DNA from 4 places in the Chryseobacterium sp. WG14 genome. Region 4 is predicted to be linked to each of the others. Evidence: riboswitches for the same ligand, from Rfam matches in the RefSeq annotation. Region 4 holds a riboswitch; each other region holds the start of a gene.
What was found. Region 4 has a riboswitch for cobalamin ahead of MP478_RS13290 (TonB-dependent siderophore receptor). Riboswitches for the same ligand answer to the same signal wherever they lie in the genome.
Positions count from the first base shown of each region.

Region 1: it holds a riboswitch for cobalamin, as region 4 does, so the genes downstream of both, MP478_RS21705 (TonB-dependent siderophore receptor) here and MP478_RS13290 (TonB-dependent siderophore receptor) in region 4, are expected to answer to the same signal.
Region 2: it holds a riboswitch for cobalamin, as region 4 does, so the genes downstream of both, MP478_RS04815 (T9SS type A sorting domain-containing protein) here and MP478_RS13290 (TonB-dependent siderophore receptor) in region 4, are expected to answer to the same signal.
Region 3: it holds a riboswitch for cobalamin, as region 4 does, so the genes downstream of both, metE (5-methyltetrahydropteroyltriglutamate--homocysteine S-methyltransferase) here and MP478_RS13290 (TonB-dependent siderophore receptor) in region 4, are expected to answer to the same signal.

Region 1 covers NZ_JALCZD010000019.1:11,577-15,634, forward strand. Annotated here, with positions in the region: gene MP478_RS21695 (hypothetical protein) at 1-176, opposite strand, end outside; gene pafA (alkaline phosphatase PafA) at 281-1,927, shown strand; cobalamin riboswitch at 2,096-2,274, shown strand; gene MP478_RS21705 (TonB-dependent siderophore receptor) at 2,306-4,058, shown strand, end outside.
Region 2 covers NZ_JALCZD010000002.1:346,765-350,822, reverse strand. Annotated here, with positions in the region: gene clpP (ATP-dependent Clp endopeptidase proteolytic subunit ClpP) at 1-346, shown strand, start outside; gene MP478_RS04815 (T9SS type A sorting domain-containing protein) at 434-1,543, opposite strand; cobalamin riboswitch at 1,609-1,800, opposite strand; gene MP478_RS04810 (esterase-like activity of phytase family protein) at 2,058-3,320, shown strand; gene MP478_RS04805 (aspartyl protease family protein) at 3,448-4,058, opposite strand, start outside.
Region 3 covers NZ_JALCZD010000003.1:407,775-411,832, reverse strand. Annotated here, with positions in the region: gene MP478_RS07920 (hypothetical protein) at 68-556, shown strand; gene MP478_RS07915 (Lrp/AsnC family transcriptional regulator) at 706-1,167, opposite strand; cobalamin riboswitch at 1,367-1,551, shown strand; gene metE (5-methyltetrahydropteroyltriglutamate--homocysteine S-methyltransferase) at 1,727-4,027, shown strand.
Region 4 covers NZ_JALCZD010000007.1:98,326-102,383, forward strand. Annotated here, with positions in the region: gene MP478_RS13280 (cytochrome-c peroxidase) at 1-712, shown strand, start outside; gene MP478_RS13285 (transporter) at 724-1,674, shown strand; cobalamin riboswitch at 1,878-2,063, shown strand; gene MP478_RS13290 (TonB-dependent siderophore receptor) at 2,246-4,058, shown strand, end outside.

The sequences.
Region 1 (4,058 bases), on a different contig from region 4:
TCTGCTTTTAAAATTTCCAGCCTGTAGAGGAAATTTTCAATATCATCCACCTGAACTTTTGTCTCCAGCCCGGCAGGATTGTCGGCATGGCCGCCATATCCCTGCAAGAACTTAAAATATTTAAAATGATATAAATTTTCAGGAAATTTAAAATACCAGTATACTCCTAAAATCATGGATGAATTGATTGGTGAATTGAATATTGATCAAAATTAAATAAAATTTCACACTCCAAAACATTCAAAACCCTTAAATTTGTGGTCAATAAAAATTTACTTGGATGCTTAGGAAAATTTCAATTGCGGCAGCTGCTGTTTTGTCCGTAGTTACAATCAATGCGCAGAAGAACAAAAATACTCAACTGGAAAGACCGAAATTAGTGGTAGGTTTGGTGGTAGACCAAATGCGTTGGGATTATCTATACCGTTTTTATGGTAAATATGGAAATGACGGTTTCAAAAGACTGTTGAATACAGGATATTCTTTAAATAATGTACATATTCCTTATGTCCCTACGATTACCGCTTTAGGACATACATGTATCTATACCGGGTCTGTACCTGCAATCCACGGAATTGCCGGAAACGACTGGACAAATAAGGAAACGGGTAAAGGGGTGTACTGTACGGCAGATGACAGCGTTCAGCCGGTAGGAACTACCAATACTAAAACAGGAAGCCATTCTCCAAAAAACCTTTGGTCTACAACCGTAACCGATGAGTTGAGACTGGCCACGAACTTCCAGGGTAAGGTGATAGGAGTTTCTCTTAAAGACCGTGCTTCTATTCTTCCTGCAGGTCATACTCCGAATGGAGCTTTCTGGTTTGACGACAGTACCGGGAACTTTATTACAAGTACATGGTATATGAAAGAGCTTCCACAATGGATACAATCATTCAATGCTCAGAATTTACCTGAAAAATTAGTAGCCAACGGCTGGAATACTTTACTTCCGATCAATCAGTATACAGAAAGTTCACCTGACAATTCTTCATGGGAAGGTCTATTGGGAAGTGCAAAAACACCTACATTCCCATATACCAATCTGGCGAAAGATTATCAGACAAAGAAAGATAATATCCGTTATACACCTTTTGGAAATACATTGACATTAAAGCTGGCTGAAGCTTCTGTAGAAGGAGAGCAGTTAGGGGGAGACCATATTACAGACTTCTTAGCAATCAATTTAGCTTCTACGGATTATGCAGGTCATAAATACGGACCGAACTCTATTGAGGTTGAAGATGTCTATATCAGACTGGATCAGGATTTGGCTCAGTTTTTCAGCTACCTGGATTCAAAAGTAGGAAAAGGGCAGTATACGGTTTTCCTTTCAGCTGACCACGGAGGGGCTCATTCTGTAGGATTCCTTAAAGAGCATAAAATTACTACAGGCTTTTTTGGAGAAGGCATGGAAAAAAACCTTAATCAGAAACTGAAAGAAAAATTTGGTGCTGATAACCTGATCAATGCTATAGACAATTATCAGGTGTATTTTGACAGAAAAGTATTGGCAGATACTAAACTTGAGCTGGATGATGTGAGAAATTTTGCGGTAAAAGAACTTGAAAAAGATCCTACTGTTTTATATGCTGTTTCTGTAGACAGAGTTCAGGAAGCCAGTATTCCGGAGCCTATCAAACAAAGAATTATCAATGGGATCAACAGACAGAGAAGCGGAGATATTCAGTTGATTTCTCATGACTCTATGCTTCCTCCTTATTCTAAAACAGGAACTACACACAGTGTTTGGAACTCTTATGATTCCCATATTCCATTGATTTTTATGGGTTGGGGAGTTCAGCAGGGAGAAAGCAATAAAGAATACCACATGACAGATATTGCACCTACGGTTTCTTCTTTATTGAAAATCCAGTTTCCAAGTGGAAATGTTGGAAATCCAATTACAGAAGTGATGGGTAAATAAATTAAATAACATCAGTATATATAAATGGCTGCTTTCAACTATTGGAGGCAGCTTTTATTTTTATAGTATTCATCAAGGTCGGTTGCTGTACAGGATTTTCTAATACTTATGAATAAGACGTAATTTTTTACCTGTTATTTCACTTTTTGTCTAATACATTTAAAAAGCTATCTTTGCAAAAATTATGGTTTCCAATATATTGGAATGAAAAGGGAATCGGGTGGAACTCCCGGACTGTCCCCGCAACTGTAAATCGCAACAAAAGTTTCTGTAAAAAACCACTGTGTAAAAACGGGAAGGTACAGAAGGCGAAAGTCAGGAGACCTGCCAGAATAATAATCAAAATATATATTGCTTTCGGAGGAAGAGTAAATTAGTATGGATATAAAAAGATCTTTAGTACTGCTTTTTTCGTCTTATGGCTGCTTTCTTTTTGGACAAGAGAAGGCCTTGGATACTATTTATGTATTCGACAGCCAGATGAACAAAGTAAAGCTCTTTCATCATGTAACGAATATTACCAATGAAGATGCTGAAAAAAACTCAACTAACCTTTCCGAATTACTGAGATTTCAATCTCCTGTGTATATCAAAGAAAATGGACGGGGTGCTGTTTCTTCACCTTCTTTCAGGGGAACTACCGCCCAGCAGACTGCTTTTGTATGGAATGGAATTAATATTAACTCCAGCTTTTTAGGACAGGGAGATATCAATAATATGGCTTTGTTTGGATATGACCAGATCGGAATTAAACCTGGTGGAGGTAGTGTTATTTATGGCAGTGGCGCCATTGGGGGAAGTATTCATTTGAATAACAGCCTTGATTTTAATAAAGGGTTTCATGCTTTCCTGTTTTCAGAATTTGCGTCTTTTAATACTTATAATAATGTTGTTAAAGGTTCTTACAGCAATGATAAGTTCAGCTTTAAAGTTTCCGGAAGCCATTCTATAAGCCAGAATGATTATGAAGTAGAAGAAGCGGGCGGAAAGAAGTATACGAATGACAACGGAAAGTATTACAATACCAATTTCAATATAGCAGCAGCTTATAAAATTGCTCCCCATCATCAGATCTCATGGATATCAGAGACTTTTAACGGAAAACAGCATTATCCTGTTCGTTTTGGTGATCTGGAAACCAAGACAAAGTATCATACCCAGAATTTCAGAAACCTGATGGCCTGGGATTGGAATACCACGCGTTTCAGCAATTCATTTAAAGCAGCTTATACCGAGGAAAATTTTCAATATTTTGGAGATATTGCAGAACCGGAAACCAGTGGAGGTGCCGGAAAGAATTATATTTTGAAAAATGATTTCAATTACTTCCTCAATTCAAAATGGAATATCAATATTATCGGGGAATTTCAAGTGAATAAAGGTAAGGGAGAAGGAAGCTCAAAAATAGGTGATATCAGCAGAAATGCCGGGTCTATTGCCGGATTACTTCGTTATTTTCCTACCAAAGACTTAAGGTTTGAAGCCGGAATCAAGAAAGATTTTGTGGAAGACTTTAAATCACCGGTCTTATTTTCTTTTTCAGGAAAATGGAATGCCACCCAATGGTATGATGTAGGGCTAAGTGTTTCAAGAAACTTCAAAGCTCCTTCATTTAATGATCTTTACTGGACGCCGGGAGGAAATCTGAATTTAAAGCCGGAAACTTCCTACCAGTTTGAATGGAGTAACCAGTTTAAATTAGGAAATTTTAAATTATCTATAGCTCCTTACTATATGAATATCCGTGATATGATCCAATGGCTTCCAACAATTTCCGGGTATTATGGAGCTAGTAATACCAATAGGGTAGAGTCTTATGGAGTAGAGTCGCAGCTGGAATTTGAAAAAAAATTCGGGAAGCATATGTTGAAATCAAATCTTGGGTATTCTTATACGAAATCTAAGGACCTTGATATTCAGAAACAACTTATGTATGTGCCTTTACATAAACTTACAGGAAGTATAGACTACCGATATGATTTTGTGAAAGTATATGTACAGGGAATGTTTAACGGGCTTACCTATACAGATTCCAATGAAAAAAGAAGTGATGCCTTAGATTCTTATTTTGTGATGAATGCCGGAGCCAGCGCTGCATTTTTTAAAAACTACAGCCTGGGTTTTAAAGTAA
Region 2 (4,058 bases), on a different contig from region 4:
CATTAAGCCGGATGTAGCAACAATCTGTACAGGTATGGCTGCTTCAATGGGAGCTGTATTATTAGTGGCAGGAGAAAAAGGAAAACGTTCTGCTCTTAAACATTCAAGAGTAATGATTCACCAGCCTTCAGGAGGTGCACAAGGGGTTGCTTCTGATATGGAAATCAATTTAAGAGAGATGTTGAAATTAAAGCAGGAGCTTTATGAGATCATCGGACATCATTCAGGACAAACTTACGAGTGGGTTGAAAAATCTTCTGACAGAGACTACTGGATGACTTCTGAAGAAGCTAAAGGCTACGGAATGGTAGATGAGGTTTTACAGAGATCAACAGAGAAAAAATAATCGATACTGGAAATCGGAAAAAACGCACCAATACGGTGCGTTTTTTTGTTTTATCATTGTATGAAAAAGCATTTCACATAGGATGTTCTACTTCTTGATGATTTTATGGATGGTTGAAGTATCTGCTGTCTTTATCTCAACAAAATAAACACCTGAATTCAAAGAATGAATACCAATTTTTGTGGCTTGGGAAGTGATTACTTTTTGGCCTAAAGAAGAGTAGATATTTATTTCTTTATATTTTTCAATGGATTCGATCTGGATAAAATCATTTGCAGGATTAGGATGAATACTGAATTTTTTCTTTGTGACAGAAGAAACTCCCAGCATAGAATCGGCTGCTTCCGTAGGGATAAATGGTCTTCTCTGTCCGAAACTTATACCCATCCAGTCATTGTTGGCTAACTGAATCTGGGAAAGGTCATACTTCTTTTGCCAGCTTGAGAGATCTTTTCCTTTATATAATTTCCAGCTGTCTGCCACTGTGGCGTTTCCTGTAAAACTATTCAATGAAAGAGCAGAAATCTGGCTGTTTGATGAGGTGAAATTAAAATAAGAGGCTTGAGACCGGATCAGCTGTAAGGCCTGCTCGGCTGTGATGCTTCCGTTATATTTAATTCCAAACACAAAAGAATCTGCATTTCCGTTTGACTGATTGGTTCCAAAATCAACCACTACCAGGCTTTTATTACTTCCTGTTCCTATCCAGTTGGTAATCTGAGAGGGAACATACCATTGTGAGCTGTATGCCGCAACAGGTGTAGAAGGCGGAGTGTCAGCATCATCAATTCCATAAGTAATTCCGTACCATTTTCCATCATTCAGAGGTGTATAACCCGGGCCGTTGTTCCATGTCATATTTCCTGCGCTGGCTCCGGACCATGGGATCCAGCTGTCATCAATATCCGGCGTATGATGATTATAATGAAAGCTTTGAAGAAAACCTGAAGGAATATCAATCTCCATTTGAGGTTCTGCAGCTACAATAGCGTTGATCATGTCTTCCATCAGTAAACCATCCGCATCAAAACGGTACCCCCATGCATAAGAAGCAGGAGAATTATTATCGTTAAAATCTGCAATGAAATAGGCTTTCTTTGAACCTGTTCCTACCCAAAACTTAATGTCGTTCTCTGTAAATTGGGCAGACAAAAACTGCATAAAAAGCAGTAAGAAAAAAAAATAGATTTTTCTCATGATATAATTAAATTAAAGTTTTATTCCCGAAACTTACTTAAGAAAAGTGACAATAATCACGATCCTGAAGTGACAATGGATAAGGCAGGTCTCCTGGCTTGCATCCTATAGCACACCTTCCCGGATCAGTATCCAGTGGTTGTATTTTGCTATAAGTAAAACAGCTTACAGTTGCGGGTACAGCTCAAGAATTAAATTTTATTCTCACTTGATTCCCTATTAATGAACAGTGTTCAACCTTAAAACGCCGCAAATATATCATATAAATTTTTGGGTCCTGTTTTGTGAATTATCTTTTAGTTTTTATATTTTCCCTGAAGCTGAATGGTTTTTAATGCTATGTTTTTTTGAATTGATAATTAAATTGAAGATGTTGTTAGGTTTTCGGATTTAACCAAAAGTTTTACTGTTTATATTAAATTCATTTTCATGGCTCCATTGTTAAAATACAATTATCATTATATTCAAGATCAGTTTACAATCAATTTATATTTTCGCAGCCATAAAAGAGAATATGAAAAGACTGCTACTATCCGCATTTGTGTTAACGGCGCTGGCATCCTGTAAAGATGATGACACCACCAGTAATCAGGAGATTAATTATTCTAAGCTTCCGCAGGAATTTGCTTTTTCAAAATTGGCAACTATCAATGGAGTAGATGTGATCAACGGAGGATTTGGATCCGGAGCAGCGGCCCATCCTACAAGAAAAGGAGAATTTTATGTCATTACAGACCGTGGTCCGAATACAGATTACTTAAGCGGTAAAAAATTTCTTGTCCCTAATTTTACCCCAACGATTATGCATTTTAAAATCAATGCAGAAGGTAATATCGAGGTCATTCAATATATTAAACTTAAAAACCCTTCAGGCCAGCCTATCACAGGACTTCCAAATCCTATAGGAATGGGAAGTACCGGTGAAGTAGCCTATGATGCTTCAGGAAATATGTTAGGAACAGATACATATGGTCTGGACAGTGAAAGTATTGTGGCAGCTCCGGATGGAACATTCTGGGTTTCTGATGAATATGGTCCGCATATCGTTCATTATAATGCAGAAGGGGTAGAAATGGAAAGGATAAGCCCAATTGGAGTGAATACAGGAACAAGAAAACTTCCTGCAGTTTTAGCCAAAAGAAGGGCCAACAGAGGTATGGAAGGACTTTGTATCACTCCGGATGGAAGAACACTGGTAGGAACAATACAGTCTACGATGCTGGTTCCCACTAAAGCATTGGCAACCAATACTACATTAACAAGAATCGTAACATTCGATATTATTACAGGACAGACGAAACAGTATGTATACAAACAGGATGGCGGAGCTTCTGATTCGGTTTGTGATATTACAGCATTAAGTAATAATGAATTCCTGGTGATTGAAAGAGACGGAAATTTCGGAACACAGGGAGGAATAAAAAAAGTATACAGAATCAATATATCCGGAGCTACAGACGTTAATGGAACGGATCTGACGGCTGTAGACGGAATGAAAATTAATAATAAAGCATTGGAACAGAGTACCTGGGATGAGATTGCAAATGCCGGAATAAAACCTGTTTCTAAAAAACTGGCGGTGGATCTCGTAGCAAAACTGGGCTATGAGCATGATAAGTTTGAAGGAATTGTTTATTTGGGAAATAATAAACTGGCCGTTTTTAATGATGATGATTTTGGAGTGGTAGATGATGGAAACGGAAATCCTAAAGCCAAAATTCTTCCTAAAACAGGAAAATTAGACAAAGGAACGATGTATGTAGTCGATATTCAATAATTAGATTTTTTTTAAAGAAAACGGCGGAATCGAAGATTCCGCCGTTTTCATGATCTCTGTATGAAGAATTCATCAATATGAAAATTACTGGCTTTTTAAGTGAAAAAGATATTATCTTTCTGTTATATTACTTTACCCAAACTTTACTGTTTTTAAAGTCAATCGTGAAAATATATTTACAAAGGGTTTCAAAATTGAGTACACCATCATAAATAATATCTCTTGTAAATGATCTTGAACTGAATGTTTTTTTGCCAATAATAAACTGACTCTCAACATTCATATCATCTTTATCCTTCGGCAGCTTCCAGCTTTTGGCTGTTTCTGTAGATAAAAGCAGGGGACCGCTGTTTCCGGAATCAAAAAGAAACCAGTATGATTGATTGTCCCTTGGAATATTCAAAAAAATATTGAGTTCAGTAGCTTCCAGCCCATTGGCAAATCTGCTGGGAATAAGGCTTTTTCCTTGCGTTGCTTTTTGTGATGAAGAATGATTCTCTATAATAATAGCATTGTTGGCAAGGTTAAGAGTCAGGATGTGGGCAGCAAATGATTTTAATGAAATAACACCGTCTATTTTAGGGAATTCTTTTGGTAAAATGGCCATGATATCAAAAACAGCGACTGTTGGATGGTCTATTTTTGTAGAACCTATAGTAATGGAAATACCATCTGATTTTTGAGATTTAATAATTTCTCCACTCATTCTAAATCCTGTTGAACTTCCATATATTTTCT
Region 3 (4,058 bases), on a different contig from region 4:
AAACAACAGTTCATTAGCATTAAATTTAAAAGAGCTATCTTTACAATAACCAAACAAAATTATTAATATGTCATTTGTAACCCCAGAAGGAGCAAGGAAAGCTCAGCTGTCTGTAACAGAAAGAGCACCCGTTGCTCATGCCGTTCTGTCAGGCGCAGAAAATATCTCAAAGTATAATACCGGCGTATGTCATGATGTAGTAGCTTATGCTTTATACATGCGAGGTGCCCGGATAAGCCCGAATCAGCTTGCTGAATCAGCAGGACAAAAATGGCTGACTGTATTCAGATATCCGGAAGGAGAAAAGTGGGATGGATACGCTCCCATTCCGGCAGGAAAAGCAATCGGCTTCTACAGACTTATCGACAAAACATGGTTTCATTCAGCAATTACTACAGGAAATGGTAACGAAATCCGATCTGTAAACGGATTCTCATTAGGATCAGCATGGTCTGTTCCCGTAGATATGGACTGGGTTTTCTTAGGTAAAAGAAATTCAGACGGAACCTTTAATTATGACGGCACTAAAATAGAAGTGTACATTTCACCTTTATAAGGAGCCTAATAAGACAGAAGCAATTTTTAATAAACTGTTTCTGTCTTATTTTTATTTCTTTTTCTTCTGAAATAACAGGAATTCACCCATCGATTCCTTTATTTTCTCCAAATACCCGTTACCAGCTAAAACGATTGTACTCAAAAATATCAGATTGTTAATCCATGGGTATTTTTTACTTCTGCCATTACAAACGTACTGTGCGTACTTCCGATAGAATCTACAGAACCCAGTGTGTTGAATACAAAATCCTGATAATGTTTCATATCCCGGACCTGAACTTTCAGCAGGAAATCAAAATCTCCGGAAATATTATAACATTCTGCCACTTCTTCTATTTCCAGAATTTCATTAACGAAATCATAGCCTACAGAACGGTCATGAATTTTCAGCTTGATCTGGCAGAAAACGGTAAAACCCCGGTTAAGCTTATCCGGATCAAGAACCGCAGCATATTTTTTCACATAGCCTTCCTGTTCCAGACGTTTCACCCTTTCAAAAACAGGAGAAGGGGAAAGATTAATTTCTTTGGCAAGCTCCTTAACGGTAAGTTTTGCATTTTTCTGAAGCAGTCTCAGCAGCTGTATATCTTTGGTATCAAGATGTTCCACAGGATATTATTCTTTTTAGTATTAATTTTATTCAAAATTACAGAATTATATTCTTTTAAAATAAAATTATACAGATTTATTTACTTTATTTAAAACTATTTATTATTCGTTTATTCTGTATTTGTAAATTTACACAAAATTAAAATCTTCTATTAGCACAGATAGAAAATGTAATTGATAAGAATAGTTCTTTACAGATACTTCATCAAACAGGAGAGGTTTTACGTAAGGTAAATTAATAGGGAATCGTGTGCAAATCACGAGCTGTCGCGCAACTGTAAGTAACATACCAAAGGGTTCTGTCCTTGTGATCCACTGCCTAAGCGGGAAGGACGACAGAAACTGTTACAAGTCAGGAGACCTGCCTTTACTGAATTGACAATGCTTTCGCGGTCTGAAGCTTTGGGTCATACAGATGATATACTTTTTAGTACGTTTTTCCAAGAGTAAAACGGAACTGTCAGGTATGCATTATTTCCCCAAAAAATCTTACCGGCAAAAGCATTACGAAGCATTCAAAGAGCTTTTAAAAATAAGTTTAATTAAAAGTTTAAAAAAAATGCAAACGCACATTCTTGGCTATCCGCGAATTGGTAGCAAAAGAGAACTCAAAAAAGCCTGCGAGCAATATTGGTCAGGCAAAATCCTTTTGGAAGAACTTCTTACTACAGGAAGGAATATCTGCAATCACAATTGGAATATTCAGAAGGAGGCAGGGATAGACCTTATTCCATGTAATGATTTTTCCTATTATGATCAGGTACTGGATATGAGCTTAATTGTAGGTGCTATTCCGGTACGTTATCATGAAGTAGCCCTTAAAAAAAATAATTCAGAGCTGGATCTGTACTTTGCGATGGCCAGAGGATACCAGAAAGACGGGCTGGATATCACGGCCATGGAAATGACCAAATGGTTTGATACCAATTATCATTATATTGTTCCTGAATTTTATAAAAATCAGCAGTTTACACTGACTTCCGACAAAATATTCAACGAGTTTGCAGGAGCTAAACAAGCAGGAATTAATTCCAAGCCGGTACTCATCGGACTTGTTTCTTATCTTCTTTTAGGAAAGGAAAAAGAAGAGGGATTTGATAAACTGGATCTTGCCAAAAACCTTCTTCCGGTATACACTGAAATCTTAACAAAACTTCAGGATCAGGGTGCTCAATGGATTCAGTTTGATGAGCCGTTTTTAACTTTAGATGTAACAGAGAAAGCAAAAGAAACCTACCAGTACGTTTACCGGGAACTTAGAAAACAATTCCCACTGCTAAAATTCATCGTTGCGACCTATTTCAATGGATTGAAAGACAATGCATCTCTTGCTGTGTCACTTCCTGCAGACGTTCTGCATATAGACCTGGTGAGAAATCCTGAGCAGCTGGCAGATATTTTACATACTGTTCCTGAAAACTTAAGCCTGTCATTAGGAGTGGTAGACGGAAGAAATATCTGGAAAAATGATTATGAAAAATCTTTGGCTTTCATTAAAAAAGCTATTGAAAAACTCGGTACAGAAAGAATTTTTGTGGCTCCGTCATGTTCATTGCTTCATTCACCTTGTGATCTGGATTTTGAAACGGCCCTTCAGCCTGAAATCAAAAACTGGCTGTCTTTTGCAAAACAAAAAGTGAAAGAAGTCGTAAGTCTTAAAGCTCTTGCTTCAGGAACTGAGGACGAAAGTATCCTTGCAGATTTTGAAGACAATAAAAAGGCTGTGGCCGGCAGAAAAACATCTTCTCTTATCCATAATGATAAAGTGAAACAAAGAGTAGCTGCCATTACTGAAGAAGATGCTCAGCGAAAGAACTCATTTAGAATCCGTAAAGAAAGGCAGCAGGAATCATTACAGCTTCCGCTATTCCCAACCACAACCATAGGCTCATTCCCGCAAACTACAGAAGTAAGAAGCTGGAGAGCCCAGTTTAAGAAAGGAGATCTTAGTGCAGAACAATACGATGCTTTATTAAAAGAGGAAACTCAGAGAACCATTCGCTGGCAGGAAGAAATAGGAATTGATGTGCTTGTTCACGGAGAATTTGAACGTAATGACATGGTTGAATACTTCGGGGAAAAGCTTGAAGGATTTATTTTCACTAAAAACGGCTGGGTACAGAGCTATGGAAGCCGCTGCGTAAAACCACCGGTTATTTTCGGGGATATCTCCCGCCCTGATCCAATGACTATATACTGGTCTCAATATGCACAATCCCAAACCAATAAATGGGTAAAAGGAATGCTGACCGGTCCTGTTACTATCTTGCAATGGTCATTTGTACGGGATGATCAGCCCCGTTCAGAAACCTGTAAGCAGATTGCTTTGGCCATCCGTGATGAAGTAGTGGATCTTGAAAAAGCAGGAATCCGAATCATCCAGATTGATGAACCTGCTATAAGAGAAGGTCTTCCATTGAGAAAAGCAGAATGGCAAAACTACCTGAAATGGGCCGTAGAAGCCTTCAGAATCTCAGCAAGTGGAGTAGAAGATGCTACCCAGATCCATACCCATATGTGCTATTCTGAATTTAATGATATTATTAAAAATATTGCCGATATGGATGCAGATGTCATTACAATAGAATGTTCGAGATCCCAAATGGAACTTTTAAATGCTTTTGCAGACTTTAAATATCCAAACGAAATAGGTCCCGGAGTTTATGATATCCACTCTCCAAGAGTACCTTCTAAAGAAGAAATGATTGAACTTTTAAGAAAAGCTCAAAATGTAATTCCAGCCACCCAGTTATGGGTAAACCCTGACTGTGGCCTCAAAACAAGGCATTGGGAAGAAACTGAAAAAGCTTTAATTGCAATGGTAGCCGCTGCTAAAGAAGCTTCAGCAGCCTATGCATAATCATTGCTTGTTCCAATATCATCATGAAAAA
Region 4 (4,058 bases):
CATTCAGAATATGGCATTCCTGAAAAGATATATGTGGGACGGCGTGATTCATAATTTAAATGAACAGCCTATTATTCCGATAACAGATGTGAATGAAATGGACAGTTCTATGCCGGAAGCTATTTCGAAAATAAAAGATGATCCGAAGTATAAAAGGCTTTTCAGCGCAGTGTATGGAGATGAAAATATTACCGGAGAAAGGGTTTTAAAAGCATTATCCCAGTTTATGGTATCAATGATCTCTGCTGATTCCAAATACGACAGATTTAGACAGGGAAAGGAGGTTTTTACATCCGCAGAATCGCAGGGAATGGCCGTATTTAATCAGAAGTGCGCTTCCTGTCATAGTGGGGAACTGTTTACTGATGAAAGTTTCCGGAATACAGGGATGTATTATAATACCCAATTTAAAGATGCGGGGCGTTATCGTGTGACACTTGATCAGATTGACTGGATGAAGTTTCGTGTACCCAGCTTGAGGAATGTAGAATATACAGCTCCTTATATGCATGACGGAAGATTTTATACGTTAGATGCCGTGCTTAATTTTTATACCGATGGGGTAGAAAATCATCCTAATCTCGATCCACAGCTGAAACAGAATAACCACATCGGAATTGCAATGAATACACAGGAAAAACAATTCATCATCGCCTTTCTGAAAACACTATCGGACAAAAATTTTATATCCAATCCAAAATTTGCAGAATAATTTAAATTGACATGAAGAAGATAATTTTAATTGTAAGCTTGCTCATAGGTACTGTGATTCAGGCGAAGATAATCAAAGACAGCGCTTATATTCCCCAAAAGAGTTTTAATACAATTGATTTTGATTTTGATGATTGTGATGCCTGTGGCTGTGCGGCGGGAAATGGGTCATCCGGTTTTGAGTCATTACTAAATCCTCAGTTTATCGGGATCAAGTATTTTGCCCAGCATTATAAAGCAAAGGAAAATTTATTTGTAAAAGATCTGACGCAGGATCAGTATTTTAATACCATACAGCTTTGGGGAAAAATTCCGTTGACAAAGAAACTCAGTGTTTATGCAAGCCTTCCATTTCATTTTCACGAAAAGAAAACAATGCAGGGCGATATCAGGATCAATGGGATCGGTGACCTAAATGTTATGGGAATTTATCAACTGATGCGTTCGAAAGATAATTTCCATCAGCTGAACGGTGGATTGGGCGTAAAAATTCCTTTGGGTAAGTTTGATGAAAAAGGAATTTCAGGAGTTAATCCGAGTTTTCAGCTGGGAACAGGAAGCTGGGATTATCAAGCAGCTTTGAATTATAAATTTCAGAAGAATAAAATTGCGGTATTGCTTAATACAGATTATACCATTAAAACAGAAAATAAAAAGAAGTACCGCTTTGGAAACCAATGGAATTATGCAGCAACAGGCTTTTATCAGGTTGCGGGAAATGAAAAATCAATATTTTCTTTAAAGACAGGGGTTCAGGGAGAAGTGTATGCTCAGAATAAACAGTTTGATGAAGCGCTGCCTAATACTGCCGGAAGTGCATTATATGGAAAGTTGGGCTTTGAGGCTTCCTATAAAAAGTTCAGTCTTGGAAGTGAAGTTATGCTTCCTGTTTATACCCATCTTGCAGGAGGAGATATAGAAGCAAAATCAAGGTTCAGTATTTTCCTGAATATTGGGATATAGTTGATCCTTAACGCAAAGTTTAATGTTTGTCATACTTATTCAGATGGGAGATATTTAAACTTTGCGTTTAAAATCATACCTGTAATTTTTACACGAATTCTATTGTACTTTAGTATTTTTCTATTCAAAATTTACCTTTGGTACACATGCTTTTATAATATTGTAAATCATTTTGTTATTTGTGAATATATATTAATTATTTTCTATCTTTGCCGAAATTTGGTAAGCTGTAAAAAGCTTTTAAAAGGGAATCCGGTGAGAATCCGGAACAGACCCGCTGCTGTAAGCTCCACACCAAAATTTTTGAAGATTATATCCACTGTTTTTTAATGGGAAGGATTTCAAAAATGGAGTAAGTCAGAAGACCTGCCAGACCATAAACGTTTGACGCTTTCGTGGAATAAAGCTTTAGGACAACAATGATTTTGTGCAGTGACCACTGTGCTTTGTCGTTGCTTTCTTACATCCATTAGCGTCATCATTATTCATAAATGAGCTAATGGTGGCAAAACTGACTACATCTCAATTTCATAAAGTTGTTTTCACAATATTGGTGTTAACATCACAATTCTTGTTTTCTCAAACAAAGAAAAAAGACACCTTAAAGGAAGAAGCTATTAAGGCTGTCAATATTTACAAAAAGAGCTTTAAAGAAATCGTTCCTGCTCAGATATTGCAGGGAGAAGAGCTTGAAAGACTGAACAGCCACTCTGTTGCAGATGCCTTACGGTATTTTTCCGGTGTTCAGATCAAAGACTACGGTGGAATTGGAGGCTTAAAGACCATTAATATCCGAAGTATGGGAAGCCAGCACGTAGGAGTTTTTTATGACGGAATTCAGCTGGGAAATGCGCAGAACGGCCTTGTGGATCTGGGAAGATATTCTTTGGATGATCTGGAAGAAATATCATTATACAACGGTCAGAAAAGTGAGATCTTTCAGCCGGCAAAAGATTTCGGATCATCAGGTTCTATTTATTTGCAGCCCAAAACACCGGTATTTACCGGAACAAGAAAAACAAATCTTGTTTTGAGGGCAAAAAGTGCATCCATTGATTTATTCAACCCCTCTTTCCGTTTGGAACAAAAAATATCACAGAGAACTTCTGCCAGTTTCAGTGCCGAATTTCTGCAAAGTGATGGTATTTACAAATACCGTTACGAGAAAAAATATCCTAATGGAGAGCAGGCGTATGATACGATTGCTAAAAGAAGAGACTCTGATATTAAAGCAAAACGTTTTGAAACCTCCTTGAATGGAACTTTAAATAACGGAAGCTGGAATATCCGTGGATATGGGTATATTTCAAATCGGGGTATTCCTGCTCCTGTTGTTAACAGCCGTTTTGATGGGCGAGGGGCAAGGATGTTTGATGAGAACTATTTTGTACAGGCCAATCTGAGGAAAAAGTTATTCCCTAAATTCGAAACTCAGCTTAAAGCAAAATTTGCTTACGATTATACCCGTTTTCTGGATACGGTACAGTCTCAGTTAGTTAAATATTCAGATAATACCTACATTCAAAGGGAGCTTTATATATCTTCTTCCAATTTATATACAGTGAGTTCCAATTGGGATATTAGTTTGAGCGGGGATTTCCAGTACAATAATCTGGATGCAGACCTGTATCAATTTTCTTATCCTACCCGCTATACCACATTGGTGGCTTTGGCTACTACCTATCAATGGAACAGGTTTAAAGTTTTAGGAAGTTTGCTGGGTACTTTTACTTTTGAAGAAGTAGAACGGAATAAAAGACCTGAGGACAGAAGTGAATGGACTCCTGCTGTTTTTATGAGCTACCAGCCGGCTACTGTTCCGGAGCTTACTTTTAGGGCTTTCTATAAAAAGATTTTCAGACTCCCCACCTTCAATGATCTTTATTATACCAATATTGGAAGTACTTTTCTGAAACCGGAGTTTACTACGCAGTATGATGTAGGATTTACCTATCAGAAAAAATATAATCATCCTGTTTTTAAAGCTTTTTATGCGAAGGTAGATGGCTATTACAACCGGGTAAAAGATAAGATAGTTGCGGCACCCACAGGAAATATGTTCCGCTGGATGATGATGAATCTTGGGTTGGTTGATATCATAGGAGCAGATGTAAATGTTCAGGCAGAAATGATGTGGGGCAACGTAAAAATCAAACCATTACTCTCTTATACCTATCAAAGTGCGAAAGATATCAGTAATCCGGGAGATGATATCACCCCGGGCGATACCTTTTATAAAAAGCAGATCCCCTACACGCCCTGGCATAGTGGATCTTTTACACTGATGGCAGACTACCGTGACTGGAATTTCAACTACAGCGTGATCTATGTTGGAGAACGTTACGATGGGCAACAGGATAATATTCAGTATAATTTTGTCCAGC